Regions from separate parts of the Paenibacillus sp. FSL W8-0186 genome, predicted to be linked through region 3. Evidence: riboswitches for the same ligand, from Rfam matches in the RefSeq annotation. Region 3 holds a riboswitch; each other region holds the start of a gene.

The links. Region 3 has a riboswitch for thiamine pyrophosphate ahead of MKX50_RS06755 (ECF transporter S component). Riboswitches for the same ligand answer to the same signal wherever they lie in the genome.
Region 1: linked by a shared signal. The riboswitch ahead of tenA (thiaminase II) and the one ahead of MKX50_RS06755 (ECF transporter S component) in region 3 are both predicted to bind thiamine pyrophosphate.
Region 2: linked by a shared signal. The riboswitch ahead of MKX50_RS19080 (YkoF family thiamine/hydroxymethylpyrimidine-binding protein) and the one ahead of MKX50_RS06755 (ECF transporter S component) in region 3 are both predicted to bind thiamine pyrophosphate.
Region 4: linked by a shared signal. The riboswitch ahead of thiE (thiamine phosphate synthase) and the one ahead of MKX50_RS06755 (ECF transporter S component) in region 3 are both predicted to bind thiamine pyrophosphate.

Annotation. Positions count from the first base shown of each region.
Region 1 covers NZ_CP150207.1:1,420,528-1,424,512, reverse strand. Annotated here, with positions in the region: gene thiE (thiamine phosphate synthase) at 1-343, opposite strand, end outside; gene thiD (bifunctional hydroxymethylpyrimidine kinase/phosphomethylpyrimidine kinase) at 340-1,152, opposite strand; gene thiM (hydroxyethylthiazole kinase) at 1,149-1,994, opposite strand; gene tenA (thiaminase II) at 2,010-2,699, opposite strand; TPP riboswitch at 2,856-2,960, opposite strand; gene MKX50_RS06085 (SEC-C metal-binding domain-containing protein) at 3,025-3,985, opposite strand, start outside.
Region 2 covers NZ_CP150207.1:4,266,138-4,270,122, forward strand. Annotated here, with positions in the region: gene MKX50_RS19070 (Maf family protein) at 53-658, opposite strand; gene MKX50_RS19075 (SPOR domain-containing protein) at 832-1,950, opposite strand; TPP riboswitch at 2,088-2,201, shown strand; gene MKX50_RS19080 (YkoF family thiamine/hydroxymethylpyrimidine-binding protein) at 2,332-2,967, shown strand; gene MKX50_RS19085 (ECF transporter S component) at 2,970-3,569, shown strand; gene MKX50_RS19090 (energy-coupling factor transporter ATPase) at 3,569-3,985, shown strand, end outside.
Region 3 covers NZ_CP150207.1:1,578,205-1,582,189, reverse strand. Annotated here, with positions in the region: gene MKX50_RS06765 (energy-coupling factor transporter transmembrane component T) at 1-525, opposite strand, end outside; gene MKX50_RS06760 (ABC transporter ATP-binding protein) at 522-2,132, opposite strand; gene MKX50_RS06755 (ECF transporter S component) at 2,136-2,738, opposite strand; TPP riboswitch at 2,846-2,958, opposite strand; gene asd (archaetidylserine decarboxylase) at 3,114-3,929, shown strand.
Region 4 covers NZ_CP150207.1:937,544-941,528, reverse strand. Annotated here, with positions in the region: gene MKX50_RS03955 (FAD-dependent oxidoreductase) at 1-512, opposite strand, end outside; gene MKX50_RS03950 (thiazole synthase) at 545-1,324, opposite strand; gene thiS (sulfur carrier protein ThiS) at 1,329-1,544, opposite strand; gene thiE (thiamine phosphate synthase) at 1,522-2,169, opposite strand; TPP riboswitch at 2,243-2,352, opposite strand; gene MKX50_RS03935 (TraB/GumN family protein) at 2,407-3,612, opposite strand; gene MKX50_RS03930 (ABC transporter permease) at 3,662-3,985, opposite strand, start outside.

The DNA of each region.
Region 1 (3,985 bases), 160 kb from region 3:
TGCGGTTGCCGATCCGTGCGCGAACGGTCCCCGCGGCTTCATCGTCCTGACCGACGTGGATGCCGTCCGCCCCGATCCGGGCGGCTAGCTCCACGTCATCGTTGACGATGAATGGCACCCCGGCGCGGCGGCAGGCCGCTTGCAGCTCGAGAGCGAGCGCAAGCTTGGCCTCCCCGGTCAGCGCGCCCGGGCCCTTCTCGCGGAACTGGATCATCGTCGCGCCCCCGCTCAACGCTTCCTCCACGACGCGCAGCGGCTTCTCCCGGCAGTTCACGCTGCCAATGACGAGGTACATCCGCAAGTACCGGCGCATTTGTTCAGGAGAGATGCTGCTGCCGCTCATCGCTCCTGCTCCTTTCTGCGGCGAAGTGCCCAGTGATTCGTCGGGCCATGTCCCTGCCCCAGCTCCAGGCTGTCCTCGATCGCAGCCTGGATATAATCGCGGGCCATCTGCACCGCCTCCAGCACTGGCAATCCCTTCGCCAGTCCGGCAGTTATCGCCGCGGAATAAGTACAGCCCGTTCCGTGCGTATGAACGGTATGAATCCGCCGGCCCTTCAGCTCCGTGCAAGACGCGCCGTCGTAGATCAGGTCGACCACCTGCTCGCCATCCTCGTCGTGTCCGCCCTTGATCACGGCAACTGCCGGGCCATAAGCGCAGATGCGCTTGGCTGCCTCACGGCGATCCGCCATCGAGCGGATAGTCATGCCGGACAATGCCTCGGCTTCCGGTATATTCGGCGTGACGATCAGCGCCAGCGGCAGCAGCTGCTCCTTCAAGGCTCGCACGGCTTCCGGCAGCAGCAAATCTGCTCCGCCCTTGGCGATCATCACCGGATCAACGACGACATTGCGCCAGCCATGCTCCTTGATGCGTCCAGCCACCGCTTCAATAATCTCGGCGCTGAACAGCATCCCCGTCTTCAAGGCATCGACGCCTAGATCGGTGCTTACGGCATCGATTTGCTCTACAGCAGCTTGCGGCGGCAGCGGGTACACGCCCTGAACGCCCAGCGTATTCTGCACCGTGATGGCGGTAATGGCCGACATGCCGAAGACATCCAGCTCCTGGAATGTCTTGAGATCGGCCTGTATGCCCGCACCGCCTCCGCTATCCGAACCGGCAACCGTAAGTGCTCTGGCTATGCTCATATCAATGCCTCCCCTGTGGCGGAGGCCTGAAATTCGCGAACCGCAGCATGTCCCTTCAGGGAGTGAGGGTGAAGTTTGGCCAACTCATCGAGAAAAGCGACTTGGAAACTGCCCGGGCCGATTTCAGATGTGCGCTCAGCCGCCCGTGAGGCAGCCGCGCCGTAAAAGGCCAGCCCAGCTGTACCCGCCAGCAGCAAATCCTTCTCCACCGCGGCAAAAGCGCCCAGCACCGATGTCAGCAGGCAGCCTGCTCCCGTCACCTGGGTCAGCAGCGCATCCCCGCCGCTAACGATCCGGCACAGGCTCCCGTCCGAGATAACATCCTCCTTGCCTGTAATCGCTACGATCGCATTCAGCTGCCGCGAAGCCCGCAGGCCAAGTCCGGCGTTCTCATTGTCGGCGCCATCCCCGGCGTCAACGCCTTTGATTTCACGCGACTCGCCGATAAGGTTGGCGATTTCCGCCGCATTTCCCCGCACGAGGGAGACCTTCACCTCGCGGAGAATCCGCAGCGCCGATTCCGTGCGGAATGCCGTTGCCCCTGCCCCAACCGGGTCAAGCAGTACCGGTACGCCATGCTCATTCGCCGATTTTCCGGCAATGATCATCGCCTCGACCTGCTCCTTCGTCAACGTGCCGATATTGAGCACGAGCGCCCCGGCGATTTTTGCCATATCGGCCACCTCCTCCGGCGCATACGCCATGACGGGAGATGCACCAAGAGCATATAGCCCGTTTGCTGTAAAATTGGTAACTACTACGTTGGTCATATTATGAATAAGCGGTTTGGTTCTCTGAACCTTTGTAAGAAGTGCTGTTATATCGTTTTCCAGTGTATTCATTATGATCCGCCTCACTTATAATGCGTATTCCGCCGTGTTCATGGACACCGGCCAATCCTGAACGTTATAGGCCATATCCCAGAACATATACTCGAGCTGGCAGCTCAATAGATAGTGCTCGGTCATTTTTTTGCGTTCAAGCTCGGTTGTCATTTCCGCCCACTTGTCCAGACGCTCGGAGAATTTAGCGGTCGTATTCGTCCGCGTCTCATAGAAATGGATCCATTCATAGAATGGATGGGCCTCGGTCGGCTGCACTTCTCTCATCAGCTTCTCCCCGATCTCCAGGTAAGTCCACGGACACGGCAGCAGCACCGCCATAATTTCAGCCAGGCTTCCTTCATGGGCCACGTTCAGCATGTGGCGGATATAGTGATGTGCCCCCGGAGCGAGCGCATAACCCTGCATTTCATCATAGCTGACTCCGGCAACCGCACAGAAGTTATTATGCGGATGAACTTCACTGTTCAGAATAAAAGAGATTTGCTGATTAAACATTTCGATCTCGTCGCGGCTCGAGCATTTGGATATGGCAATGCCATAAATCCGCATATACGCCGTTAAATATTCATGATCCTGCTTGACGTAGTGAATGAGCTGCTCCTTCCGCAAGTCGCCGTTAGCGATTCCTCTCACAAAAGGGTGTTCAAAAATAGCCTGAAAGATACCGTCCGCTTTCTGACGAAGCTCCTGCGTAAAACTCATGGTTCCCCACCTCCGGATATAATGCGAACATGATCAGGAAGCCGTTAGGGACGATGCCGCACATGCAAAAATACCAAAAAGGCCGCTCCATCAATGGAGCGGCCTCATTCAACGCCACCTTTACACGGGCAGCAAGCTGCAATAAGTGTCAGGCATCGGATTCCGACTCCACTTTCCTACGCTAGTACGAACTAGATCAGGTTCAAAGGGTCCAAGATTACGATCTTGTCTCAGCCGCTGCCGGCTCCCCTAGTGGACTTCCTATTCATTTTCACTATTACTGTATCTGTCTTTACAAGTGTTGTCAAATTTTTGGCATTTCATTTTACTTGCCGCAGCATTTTTTGTACTTGAAGCCGCTGCCGCACGGGCATGGTTCGTTGCGGCCGATTTTGGTGACGGACACCTGGCTTTTGTTCAAAGGACTTAGCTGGCGATGCGCCGCTCTCAGCTCCACATTTCCGGAAATCCGGTTCATCTCAGAAGGTGTATGACCTCTGTGCATCCACAGTCTTGTATGGTTGTACACATCGTTCATTAGAGCGATAACCGTATCCGCCTGCTCCATGCTTTGGAATTTCAGGCCTCTTCTCTCGAATTCATGGATCAGCTCTCCCGAAGTCGCTTGCATCGTGCAGGCTAACTGTATATCGTCGATAAGATAGTCGATCATTTCCGCATCACGGGAAATTTCCTTCATGATGTATGCTCTCAGCTTTGTCAGCTGCGGCGTCATCTCGAAGTAATCTTCATCGGCATATTTCAGCAGTTCTTCGCGTTTCGGAATGAAATAAGGCTTGCCTTGTACTTGCGCCAGCAGTTCTTTAAGCTCTCCTTGCGAATCCTCTAGAGACAAATATCCGTCGACGATGAAGCCGTCCTCTATCGTATAATTCTGTTCTCTGCTCGTTAACTCTCCAAGCAGCTCCTTGAACCGTTTCTGATCGAGCTGTTCGCTGTTCTGCGCATTGTAAATTTCAATGACCTTATCCGGTTCGATCACACCGTATAAGTGCGTCATAGCTAATATATACTCATGAACGAGCTGTACACTCGCCCGTTGTTGATGGAATTTTGCGTGATCCAGCTTGGCATAGGCTTCTCTAATCTCGTCCGGCAGGACGACATAAAGCTGACCCTCGCTGAAATAAGTAAATACTAGCCCACGGTTCATTAAATACCAGTAGTGCTCAATTAGAATGAGATTGTTCTGCAGAACAGGTTGACGAAGAAGCGATTCGAACAATTGCCATTCCAGGCCGCCGACAATCAGCAGGGCGGATTGC
Region 2 (3,985 bases), 2.7 Mb from region 3:
ACAACAACGTACGTATGAAGTTATTTGTTACATCATTTTTGGCTGGATTTAATTACCGCAACACATGGATTCCAAAATGGCCCAGCATCTCGCTCAGCAAGGATAGCGGCAGTCCAACCACGTTAAAATAACAGCCTTCGATTCCCGTGACAAAAATCGACCCGAGTCCTTGTATCGCATAAGCGCCCGCTTTGTCCAAGCCTTCTCCGGTCCTGGCATATGCGGCGATCTCATCCTCGGCTACGGTTCTCATCGTAACGGTCGTACGGCGATATTCGACTTCAGTTCTTCCGGTAATCACATCGATGCAGGCCACGGCAGTATACACATCGTGGCTTCGTCCCTGCAGGGAACGGAGCATGGAAGCTGCCTCCGCTTCATTCTTGGGCTTGCCAAGCACTTGTCCGTCCAAGACGACAATCGTATCGCTGCCGATGATAACGGCTTCGCGCGCTGCTGGCTCAAGCGTTGCCTGAACAGCCTTGGCCTTGCGCAGCGCAAGCTCCATCACGATTTGCTCCGGCTCCCATTGCTCCGGCGTAGTTTCGTCCGCTTCGCTTGGAATCACCGCAAACGGAATATGTAAGGAAGCCAGCAATTCCCGTCTGCGCGGTGAAGTCGAGGCCAATATGACATACTGCGATGATGAAGCTGCAATTTCCAAGTTCGTATGCTCCTTTGCCCGGCTGTCGCCCGAATAAGTTCAGAGCTGTTAACCTCGCCATTTTTTGACACTTTGCACTTCATTATTATAAGGTTAATTGATCGGCAATACAAACATAAAAAAGGCAGGGGCAACTATTTCCAATTCCCTGCCTTTTGATGGTTCATTTACGGCCCTTCTTGGCCTCCGACCAGCTTTTGTTCTGCCAGAATGAACCGCATCACTTCGTTCTGCACTTCCCAGAGCATGGTTTGCTCGCCCTTCTCGTTAAATTCCTCCATCGCCTCAACCGCGCTGTTCATCGCCTTCTCCATCTCCTTTGCTTCAGCCTCTGCGGCTGCCGTCAGCTTGCCTCGAACGTCAGCGGCGCTTTTGGTCCACAGCTGGTGGCTCTCCCTTAGCCGGCCGATTTCCTCCTGACTCTGGCGCCCGGGAGAAGCTTCTCCCAGAAGAGCTGCCGAGGAGGAGCTGAGCATATAGGCGAGATCCGCACTCTGCGCCAAATATTGCTGGAGGGATGCCGCATCCCCTTTATATTCCATCGTAGCCGATTCAGGCAAAGCAATTTCATGCAAAATGAGGTGAACGCCGCCTGTCTTCAGCCTCCCGCTCAGCATTTTAGCTTCCTCACGGTCCGGGGATACTCCGGCATAGACCCGCTTCTCATCCATGGTATCCCGCGCGGCGGCAATTCCCGCGGAGCGCAATTGTTCCTGGGCCAGGGCAACGCCTTCCGCTGTGCTGAACACGCCGTACTGCAGGAAATGATAGCTCTGTGAAGGCAGAACGACCTGTACGAGCGGAACCTGTTCCTCCGTAATGACACCGCCAAGTACGGGAATATCGGCTGCTTCTCCGGCCGCCCCCTGCTTCGGCACGCTAATTCCAGGGATCGGCACCGTCATTTCCTGGTCGAACATGGACAGAACGACGAATCCAAAGAGCGCTCCGGTCACGATCGCGCCGGTCAGCGAGCCGGCAACCTTCCACCAGGAGGTCCGCGTTTTGCGAAAATAATAATCACCGCCGCCTGGCTCGGCATGCTCTGGCAATAGGGCAATCCCTGTTCCTGTATGGTCTGTAAAGGGATCTCCCCAATAATCTATCGTTTCCACCGCACGGTAAGTTATAGGAGTATCCTTCGGTTCTTGTTCTGATCGCTCGGGCGGCTTGTCATGCCCTGAAGCGGGGGCGGTCTCCAGCCGCTGGCGATCTCCAGCCTTCTGTGCACTGTGCGCTTGCTGCCCATGTTCATCGAACCGGAATGTCATCTTTGCCTTGTTCACGATCCGCACGCTCCTTGTCCTCTCTTCTACCGTTACAATATGAATATTTGCGAGAATATAGACCACTTCATTTAAACAAGGCTTTACAATTGAAAGGAACTCTGTATAATGGGAACCATTGACAACCGCATCACGGAAAAATGCACTAGGGGTGCCTTTGCTGGCTGAGAGATCGTTCCCGCTTGAGGAACGGTTAACCCTTTACACCCGATCTAGATCATACTAGCGTGGGGAAGTGCGGGGAAACGATAAATAGCGCTGCGTGCTTGCTTTAAAATGTTTAAGCAGACACAGGCTGTATCGATATAACTGCACTCTTCGGGTGCGGTTTTTTTGTCGTTATCAGCAATAATTCAAATGAACCAGGGGAGGAAAAGCATCATGACCAATTCATTCAACCACAACATTCAAGCCGCGGCCTGCGGCACCAGCCGCATCGTCGGCTGCCGGTTCTCTCTGTTTCCGATGAGCGACCGGTTCGTTCCGATCATTCTTGGAGCGCTGGAGCAGACCGATACGTCCAAGGTCTGGGTTCAAAGCGATGACGTCAGCACCTGCGTGCGCGGCCGCCATGAGCATGTGTTCGACGTAGTGAAATCCATTTTCCTGCAAGCGGCAAAAAGCGGTGAGCATGTCGTTCTTAGCGCAACCTTTTCCGTAGGCTGCCCGGGAGATACGGAAGGAGATGTCTTCATGTCTGAGGACGATGTCCGTTTGAATGAAGGGAACAAAACATCGGTTGATACCGCAGCTCAATTCGCCCTTTACCCGATGGGGGTGGCCCACTACATGGACGTCATTTATGATGCGGTCAAAGCGGCGGAAGCCGAGGGAACGTTCTCCGGCGGAATTCATTACGCCAGCCGCTTGGATGGAACCGCCCAACAGGTGTTTCGTTCGCTCGAAAATGCCTTTGTCACGTCAAGCACCAAGACTTCCCATCTAGTCATGACGGCCACAATCTCCTGCAACAGCCCGTCAGCCAAACCGGAGCATGTGCAGAGGAAGGGGGAATAAGGATGTCAACCTGGAAGCTTCGCGACATTATCGTTCTCAGCTCGCTGTCCGTCGTGTTTGCTGTCGTCTATTTGATTTTCCTGCAGATAGGAAATGTGCTTGTCGGCTTTATGGGTCCGATGGGATATGAGGTCATCTTCGGCATATGGTTTATCGTTTCAATCATTTCGGCCTATATCTTGCGCAAGCCCGGAGCTGCCCTGCTGTCTGAGACAATCGCCGGAACGATCGAGGTGTTGATCGGCAACGTCACCGGCCCGATCCTGATTCTGTCGGCCTTTATTCAAGGCCTCGGAGCGGAAGCGGTATTCGCCGCCGTAAGATACCGTTACTACAACACAGCAGTGCTCATGGGCGCAGGCGTAGGCGCGGCCGTATTCAGCTTTGGCTGGGGCTTCTTTCAATCCGGCTTCGCCGCTTTGTCCACGGGTCTAGTCATCTCGATGTTCATCGTCCGCGTTATCAGCGGTGCAGTGATCGCCGGCCTGCTAGGCAAATGGATATCCGATGCGCTGGCCCGGACAGGCGTATTGAGGAGCTTTCCCATCGGGAAGGCCGCTGCCCAAAGCGCCAATCAACAACGAACCTCGGTGAAGCAGTAATGAATACATTGCTCCCGAATCAAGAAACGATGGATAAACCGATGGTCTTGGAGACAAAAAATTTATCCCTTGCTTTCAGCGAGGACGGGGAGGAGCAGGTGTTCTCCTCGATTTCCCTCGGGCTGCATCAAGGTGAATTGATGCTGCTCCTTGGTCCAAGCGGCTGTGGAAAAAGTTCCTTGGCCCTCTGCCTGAACCGGGTGTACCCGTCAGCCATTGATAGCCTGGTGACAGGCGGCGTTTATCTGTATGGCAAATCCCTAGAGGGACAGGATCCAGGTGAAATTGCGCAGCAGGTAGGCATTGTGTTCCAAGACGTGGACAGCCAATTTTGCATGCTTAAGGTGGAGGAGGAGCTTGCTTTTTGCCTGGAAAATATCGGATGTCCACGGGAACAAATCAACGCGAAAATCGAC
Region 3 (3,985 bases):
GCGAATCTGCAGAGCGCTGCGCCGGATCAGGAACTCCTCCCATACCATCGGCAGCAGCCGGACCGAGGCCATGAAGCTATAGGCGTATTTCGGTGCAAGCTTAACTTTCTGCATCAGGGCATAGAACAAGGCGACCGATGAGGTCGTTAGTACATACAGCAAACCCTCAGCGGCAAAAGTAACCGATTTGAAGCCGATATGAATTCCCCGATAGAAGCTTTCCTCTGATATGCGGATGATTCCCCATTTCCACCAAAGCGTATCCCCTTTGCCAAAGAGGATCATCGTAATGGAGGAGGATACAAATACAAACAGCAGAGGGAGAAGCAGCAGCATGATTTTCCATGGAGGATGCCCGCTCATCAGAAATAGAACGAGAAAGACAGCTATGGCCTGATAAGCAATAAAATCCAAGCTATGCGTAAATAAGGTCAATAGAAACAGCAGCACAATCATCCCCAGCTTGGCGGCAGGATTAGCACGGTGCAGCCAGGTTGTTCGCCGAGGCGTTAGAAATTGTTTCATCGGTTCCCCTCTTCCTGTGCAAGGTGCCTTATCCGCTCTCCCCGCTCTGTCCTCCGCTGGGACACGACTGTTCCTTCCCGGACCTCCCAATGATGGGTTGCAATGATATCGGCAATCTTCTCTTCATGCGTCACCATGATAATTGAGGTTCCCTGTCGGCGCAGCTTCTCGCAAACCTGCAGAATCGCAAAGGTATTTACGGCATCCTGGCCAAAGGTTGGTTCGTCCAGCAGCAGAATAGGTTTATTCAACACCGCTGCGCCAGCCACGCTTAATCTCCGCTTTTGCCCAAGGGAGAGCTGATAAGGATGGCGGTGATTCAGCCCCTCTAATCCAAAGGTCAACAAAGCAGCGTCGACCCGCTCCGCTACGAGCTTCTCCGTTAATCCTTCGAGCCGCAAGGAAAAAGCGATTTCCTCTGCCACCTGCTCAGCAACGAATTGAAATTCTGGATTCTGGAACACAAAGCCGATATGGGATGCAGCCTGCTCTATACGCTTATCTCGCTTGTTCCTGCGCCAGCGGCCTTTCCTTGCGCTCTGGCCGAACGGCCTGTCATCCAAAGGCTCTCCATTTAGTAAATAAGCTCCTTCCGAGCGGAGCAGTCCCATCAGGCTCAGCAGCAGCGAGCTCTTTCCCGCTCCGTTTGGCCCGGTAATCGCAATGAAGTCTCCTGGTGAAACGGAAGCCTGCTCGATCTTAATGACCGGTCTACCGTGCCTGAGGCCCTTGAACCGGGAGAGCTCCAGCAGCTTTAAGGTCGCTCCAGAGGATGCCGGCGCATCTTGGAGAATTGGTTCAAGAAGCGCCTCTCCCTCCGGCGATAGGAAATAATGCTCCCATACACCGGGATACCAAATACCGAACTCCTTCAGCTCGGATTGATACGTGCTGAACACCTCTTGCGGCGTTCCCTGTCCGAGCAGCTGTCCTTCCGGGCCAAAGAGAATGATCCGGTCGACAAAACCGGCAATTTCCTCGATCCGATGCTCGACAATAATTAGCGTCCGGTCGGGGGAGACCTTCTTGACTGTCTCCCAAACCTGTTCCCGGCCTTCCGGATCAAGCAGCGCAGAGGGCTCGTCTAGAAAGAGCACCTGGGGATTGGAGAGCAGCACAGAGGCCAGAGCCAGCCGCTGTTTCATCCCCTGGGACAATGTGTCGATCTGGACATGCAGCTCCGGCAAATGAAGGCCGACCGCCTCGAGAACCTCTCCCATTCGTTCCTGCATCTCGTTTTGCGGAACGGCAAGATTTTCGAGAACAAAGGCTAGCTCCTCATCCACATAAGGCATGCAAAATTGGGTATCCGGGTCTTGAAACACGAATCCCCAGGATGGGGGCTGTATCCGCTCTTCGCAGCGCATAGGCACCTCGACAAGCGAAGGTATAATACCTGAGAGCACCTGCAGCAGGGTAGATTTCCCGCTCCCGCTCGGGCCCAGCAGCAATACCTTCTCCCCCTGTTCTACATGCAGAGTAAGATCTTTAAAAACGAAGCGTTCCTCACCCGGGAACTTAAGCCGAAGCCCGGTTACGCCCGCTGCTATAGCCGCTGCCCGGTTCTGCTGGTCACTTGCTGCGGCGGATGTCAATATAGGCATCATCGCTTAATCGTCCAGCGCCGCATAATCTTTATCCTCAACAGGACGCAGCAAATTGGTTACCCCCGTAGCCTCTACTGCCTTCACGATTGCATATGCCAAGTATCCGCAAATCAGGGCAGAGCTGATGGCGCGCATGCCGTATTTGGCAATCAGCAGCCAGGTTTGATAATCCTGGATATATCCATAATAAATGTCCGGGATCAGCGAACCTACCGCTGCGGCTACACCCGCCAAAGCCGCCACCGATGCCGAATAGTTCTTGTAGCGGAATGCCGCGAATACCAATTCGGCGCCCAGCCCTTGGAGCACACTGTACATGACAAGCTGTATGCCCCACTCGCTGCCGAACAATATCGATACGTGCGCGGCGGCAATTTCAGCGATTAGAGCTACGCCAGGCTTGCGAATCAGTAAAAATACCAGCGTCGACGCCATGAACCACATACCGTAGACAAGCTCATCCGCCTGTGGAAAAAACGAGAACAGATTATAAACCGCGCTCCAAAAATAATAAACTACTCCCAGGACGATTGAGACGAAAATCGTTACGAGCAAATCGCTCAGCTTCAGCCCCCGACCGCCTTTTCTTTGTACTGCATTTTGCATTACCGTCATCTCCCCTTCTTCTTGCCTCTTTGAAATAGTATGGCTAAACACAACAAAAAAACCGCTGGATATGCTCAGGCGGCTGTATGGGTTCATAGGCACGAAGAAACCTTGAACAACGGATTATCTACGCTGGCATTATCCAGATCAGATTAACGGTCAGCAGCGGATTATACTGCAATCTCAGCCTGATTCCTCTCAAGCTCCCGTATCACTATGCGATTGATTTAACCATACAACAAGAGATGCCGCAGTAGCAAGCTTTATTTAATTATTACAGCATCGTTGTTGATTTCAATTGTATTATATGTCAATATAGTCGGAAGTGGAAAACGGCAGCACCATTGTTCAGCATAGGAATTAGGGGGAACCAATTTGATCGCAAAATGGATGAAATGGATGACGGAGCTTACCTCCCGGAAATGGATCTCCCGGCTGATGGGCCGGTTCTCACACTCGGAAGCAAGCCGGCTTCTTATTCCTGCTTTCGCTAAATCCTATGGCATTCCGCTAGATGAAGCCGAAAAGGACATTAAAGAATACCGGACGCTGAACGAATTTTTCACGCGCAGGCTCAAGCCGGACATGCGCCCGATTCATTCCCTTCCGGAAGGGCTGATCAGCCCCGTCGATGCATTAATTACTGCAATGGGAGAAATTCAAACAGGAACAATTCTTAACGTCAAAGGCCAGGACTACTCTTTGGAAGAGCTGCTTAATTACTCCCCGCGCGCGCAAAGCTACAACCATGGCTTTTTCTTCGTGCTATACCTTAGCCCGACCGACTATCACCGCATTCATGCCCCAATAACGGGAAGCAAGCTGGAGAGCGAGCATATAAAAGGGAAGGTCTATCCCGTCAATGATTTTGGAATGAGAAATATGAGGAAGGTACTCAGCCGCAATGAACGGCTAATCACATATATCTCCCACGACCTCGGAGAAGTTGCCGTAGTCAAAGTCGGGGCCATGAACGTAAGCAGCATTAAATATACGGATCCCGAAGCGAAGCACTGGAACCGGGGAGACGATATGGCTTATTTCGAATTCGGCTCAACCGTCGTCCTGCTGGTCGAGAACGATACATTTGAGCCCCTTCCTGAGCTTGCCCCAGGCTCTAAGGTCAAAATGGGAGAGCCTTTAGGGAGATTTCACACCGCTGGCAAGCGTTCCATGACAGCCCATTCTTGACTTGACGAACCAGCTAGCTGCACTGAAATTTTATACATTTTTCGAGCAGGCCACCC
Region 4 (3,985 bases), 640 kb from region 3:
CGCACGCCCATATTCCGGCAAACCTGCTCTAACGCCTGCACATAATGCGGCGCATAAATATGGCTCTCCTCGGGTGTATATAATGCCGCTTTGACTTCGCTGGAGATCCCCGGCTCGATCCGCCGGAGCTCCTCCCCTTCGACAATCCGGCCGGAGGAACCGAATTCCCGCTGCCAGAGCAGCCGGCCCTCCAAGGCCAAAATATCCGCTTCATGGTATACCGCATAAAGGCTGCCAGAGTTGGCATATTCAAAGGCTTCTCCTGACATCTGCCTGATCTCCGCTTGCCATGCGGGATACAGCCGCAGGCTGTCCAGGCACAGTCGAAAGAATTCGTCCGGCTCCTCCAGGTTTTCGGAATATGGCGCCAGCATACCTGCGGCTGCTCCCGAGGCTTGACCGCCGCACTTGCCGATTTCCAGCAGAGTTATGTTATGCCCCCGCTTCCGCAATTCAAAGGCGCAGGACAATCCGATAACGCCGCCGCCCATAATAACTATATTCTGCATCATGCTATCGCTCCCAGGCGCCATTTTTCATAGGGCTATTTCAAAATAAACTGTTCCAGGCCACTGCTCGCGGAAGCATACTTCTTCCGGGCAATTCGTCCGGATAAATAAGCTAGCCGTCCCGCCTCTATCGCGTGCTTCATGGCGGCCGCCATCATGACTGGATCCTTCGCCTTGGCCACCGGAGTGTTCATAAGTACCCCGTCTACGCCTAGTTCCATCGCTTTCGTCACGTCACTGGCCGTCCCAAGCCCGGCATCCACGATAACGGGCACGCCCGCTTCTTCTACAATTAGGCCTAAATTGTAAGGATTTAATATGCCGAGCCCCGTGCCGATCGGCGCTGCTCCCGGCATGATCGCAGCTGCCCCGGCTTCTTCCAGCCGGCGGCAGATGACCGGATCGTCCGAAATATAAGGAAGCACCGTAAATCCTTCTTTGACCAGCATTTCCGTCGCCTTAAGCGTCTCAATCGGATCAGGCAGCAGCGTCTTCGCGTCCGCGCTGATCTCAACCTTGATCCAGTCGCTGAGACCGGAGGCTCTGGCAAGCCGCGCAATCCGGACCGCTTCCTCGGCCGTGCTTGCGCCTGATGTGTTCGGCAAATATTGAAAGGCGCCATCCTCGATATGCTGCAATATGGAATCATCCTCTACCGCATCGAGATTAATGCGCCGAATAGCAAACGTGAGCACTTCCGCCCCGGAAGCTTTAATCGCTTCCTTCTGTACGAACGGGTTGGGAAACAGCCCTGTGCCAATAAAGAACCGCGACGACAGCGAGCGGCCGCCGATACGCAATGCATCATCCCGCATCCGCTTAACCCCCTCCCACAAAATGAACCAGCTCGATGACCATCCCTGAAGACACCGTTGTATCCACCCACTGCTCGGGGGTCAAAATCACACCGTCCGCTTCTACGATAACCGGCTTGCCCGTCAAGCCGAAATGGGCGATTACATCCTGAACGGTTCCCGCCTGCAAGCTCTGCATAACACCATTCACCTTCAGCTCAACGCTGTGCGTATTTCCCATGAGCCGTTCCCCCTTGCTCTAATTTGCGAATAAAAGCCTCGCATGTCCCTCTTACGTCCGGATTGCCTACAATTTCGGTCACCGCGCAGATTCGCGTTGCCCCGGCAGCGATCACTTCATCCGCATTGTGCAGCTTGATGCCGCCGATCGCTACGAACGGAATGCGAATTTTCTCAGCTACCTCGCGAACATAGGAAAGCGTTACTGGTGCTGCACCCGCCTTCGTAGCCGTCGGATATACAGGACCAACGCCGATATAGTCCGCTCCCTGCTGTTCTGCCAGCAGCGCCTCCTCGATCGCATGCGTGGAAATGCCGATGATTTTGCCGCCGACCAGCTCCCTGGCCACGGAAAGCGGTGTGTCGCCCTGGCCCAGATGAATGCCGTCCGCATCTACCTCAAGCGCAATATCAATATAGTCGTTGACGATAAAAGGGACATCATACCTGCGGGTCAATTCGCGAAGCCGCTTTGCCTTCTCCAGCACGGCTTCCCGATCGCTGTGCTTGTCCCGAAGCTGCACGATATCTGCACCGCCAAGAATAGCCTCCTCCATCACTTCGGCAAGCTCCCTGCCGGGATGGCTTCTTTCATCGGTAATAGCGTACAAACGAAAATCTCTCATCTGCCAACTCTACCTCCGTTTTGTATTTACCGGCTGCAGGACACAAAAAAGCCATTCGAGAATACACGAATGGCTTTAAATTCGATATGTTCTCTACGCCAGCATTACCTGGATCAGATTAACGGTCCGGAACATCAGGTTCCAATCTCAGCCGGACTTTATCCAGCACCCGCACTCCATATTCAGTTACTTTCACTATAACTTACCTTAATAGCCTTGGCAAGATTATCCGAACGCTCATTTGCGAACGACGGAATAGCCTTTATCCTGCAACAACTGAACGATGCCGTCTTTGCCGGCGAAATGCGCGGCGCCAACCACAATGAAATATTCCGCTTTCTTGTCGCTTTTCAGGTATCCATCGATTTTATCGGCCATAACGATATTCCGGTCTGTCAGCATCGCTTTGTAATACTCCGGATCCTCGATCATGCTCTCGGTGAACTCAAGCAGTTTCTGATCATCCCCTGATTTCCACATATCGGCCATATCGTCCACAAGTTCAGCCGAAACATCGAAGTTGTCCAAGGCGGTATTTAGGTTTTTCTCCTGTAATTCGCTGGAGAACCCGTCGAGCATGCTCAGCTGGGACTCGTAGGTTTCCAGTTCCAACACCGGCAGCTTGCGTTCTATGGCTTTCTGGATGAAATACAGGTCGATTCCGGCAGAGGCTTCATAACCTGACTGCATCGATTTAAGCGTGCTGATGGTACTCTCGACGACCCATGGCTTGAAGACATCAAAGGCGTTTGGCTCCAGGCCGTTCTGCTGCAAAATATCCTGAAGCTTTGCATATGTCTCCTTGGACACATGATCCTTCAAAGTCGTACCGTCCTGATACATTCCCACATCCAAGATCAGCTTCTGATTGGCTTCATCAGCAGCCTTGCTAAGGTCAATTTCTACCCCCAAATAATCCGCTTCGGCAAAAGCATCCTCGAATTCCGAACGCAGCGGATAAAAGCTGTCGTCCGCAATATGCATCGATCCTACCAGATAGACCGTATTACCGCCATGTTTGACTTCCCACATGAAGCCGCGGGCACCTTCTCCCGTTGCTTCGGAGATAAGAAACACTGTGCGGGATTGCTGATCCCAATGCACCTTATAACCTGCCGCTTCGCCGACGATTCTAATCGGCGCGTACGTCTCGCCGTTAATCAGCTCTGTCCTGCTGTTCAGCACAATCTCCTTGCCGTCCATTACGACATGAATCGTACTATCCTGTACATCGCTTAATTGAACATTCATTGCTTGAAGCGTTGATCTCAGCGGCACCATCGTAGTTCCTTGATCAACAATAGGCGCATTTGTTGCGAATTCAACGTTTTGGTTGTTGATCTTGACCGAAGCTGGCTGTGGAGCAGCCATAGCCGGGGCCGCCGCAGCAAGCAAGCCTACAGAAATAAAGAGGGATAAGAGCGATCGTTTCCAATTTTTCATGTTCATCTTCTCCTTTGTTTTCAATGATATTTTTAAAATTCACACGGAGTTAAATCTTGTACGCCTTCATCGCTTTGCGCAGCTCCTTCATCGTCGGACGCTTGCCGTACAGCAGGACTCCCGTACGGTAAATCTTGGCGGCCAGCCAGCTGAAGAAGACAATAGCGACAATAAGGACCAGCAGAGACAGCCCTACCTCCAGCAGCGTTGCATCCCCTGCGCCATACCGCAGCAGGATCGTGACGGGAGACACGAACGGAATGTAAGAGCACACCTTGAGCAGAAGGGAATTCGGAGACGATAAGCTAAACATCGCCACATAGAATGCTGCCAGAGAAAGCATCGTGATCGGCATCACCGCCTGGCCAAGATC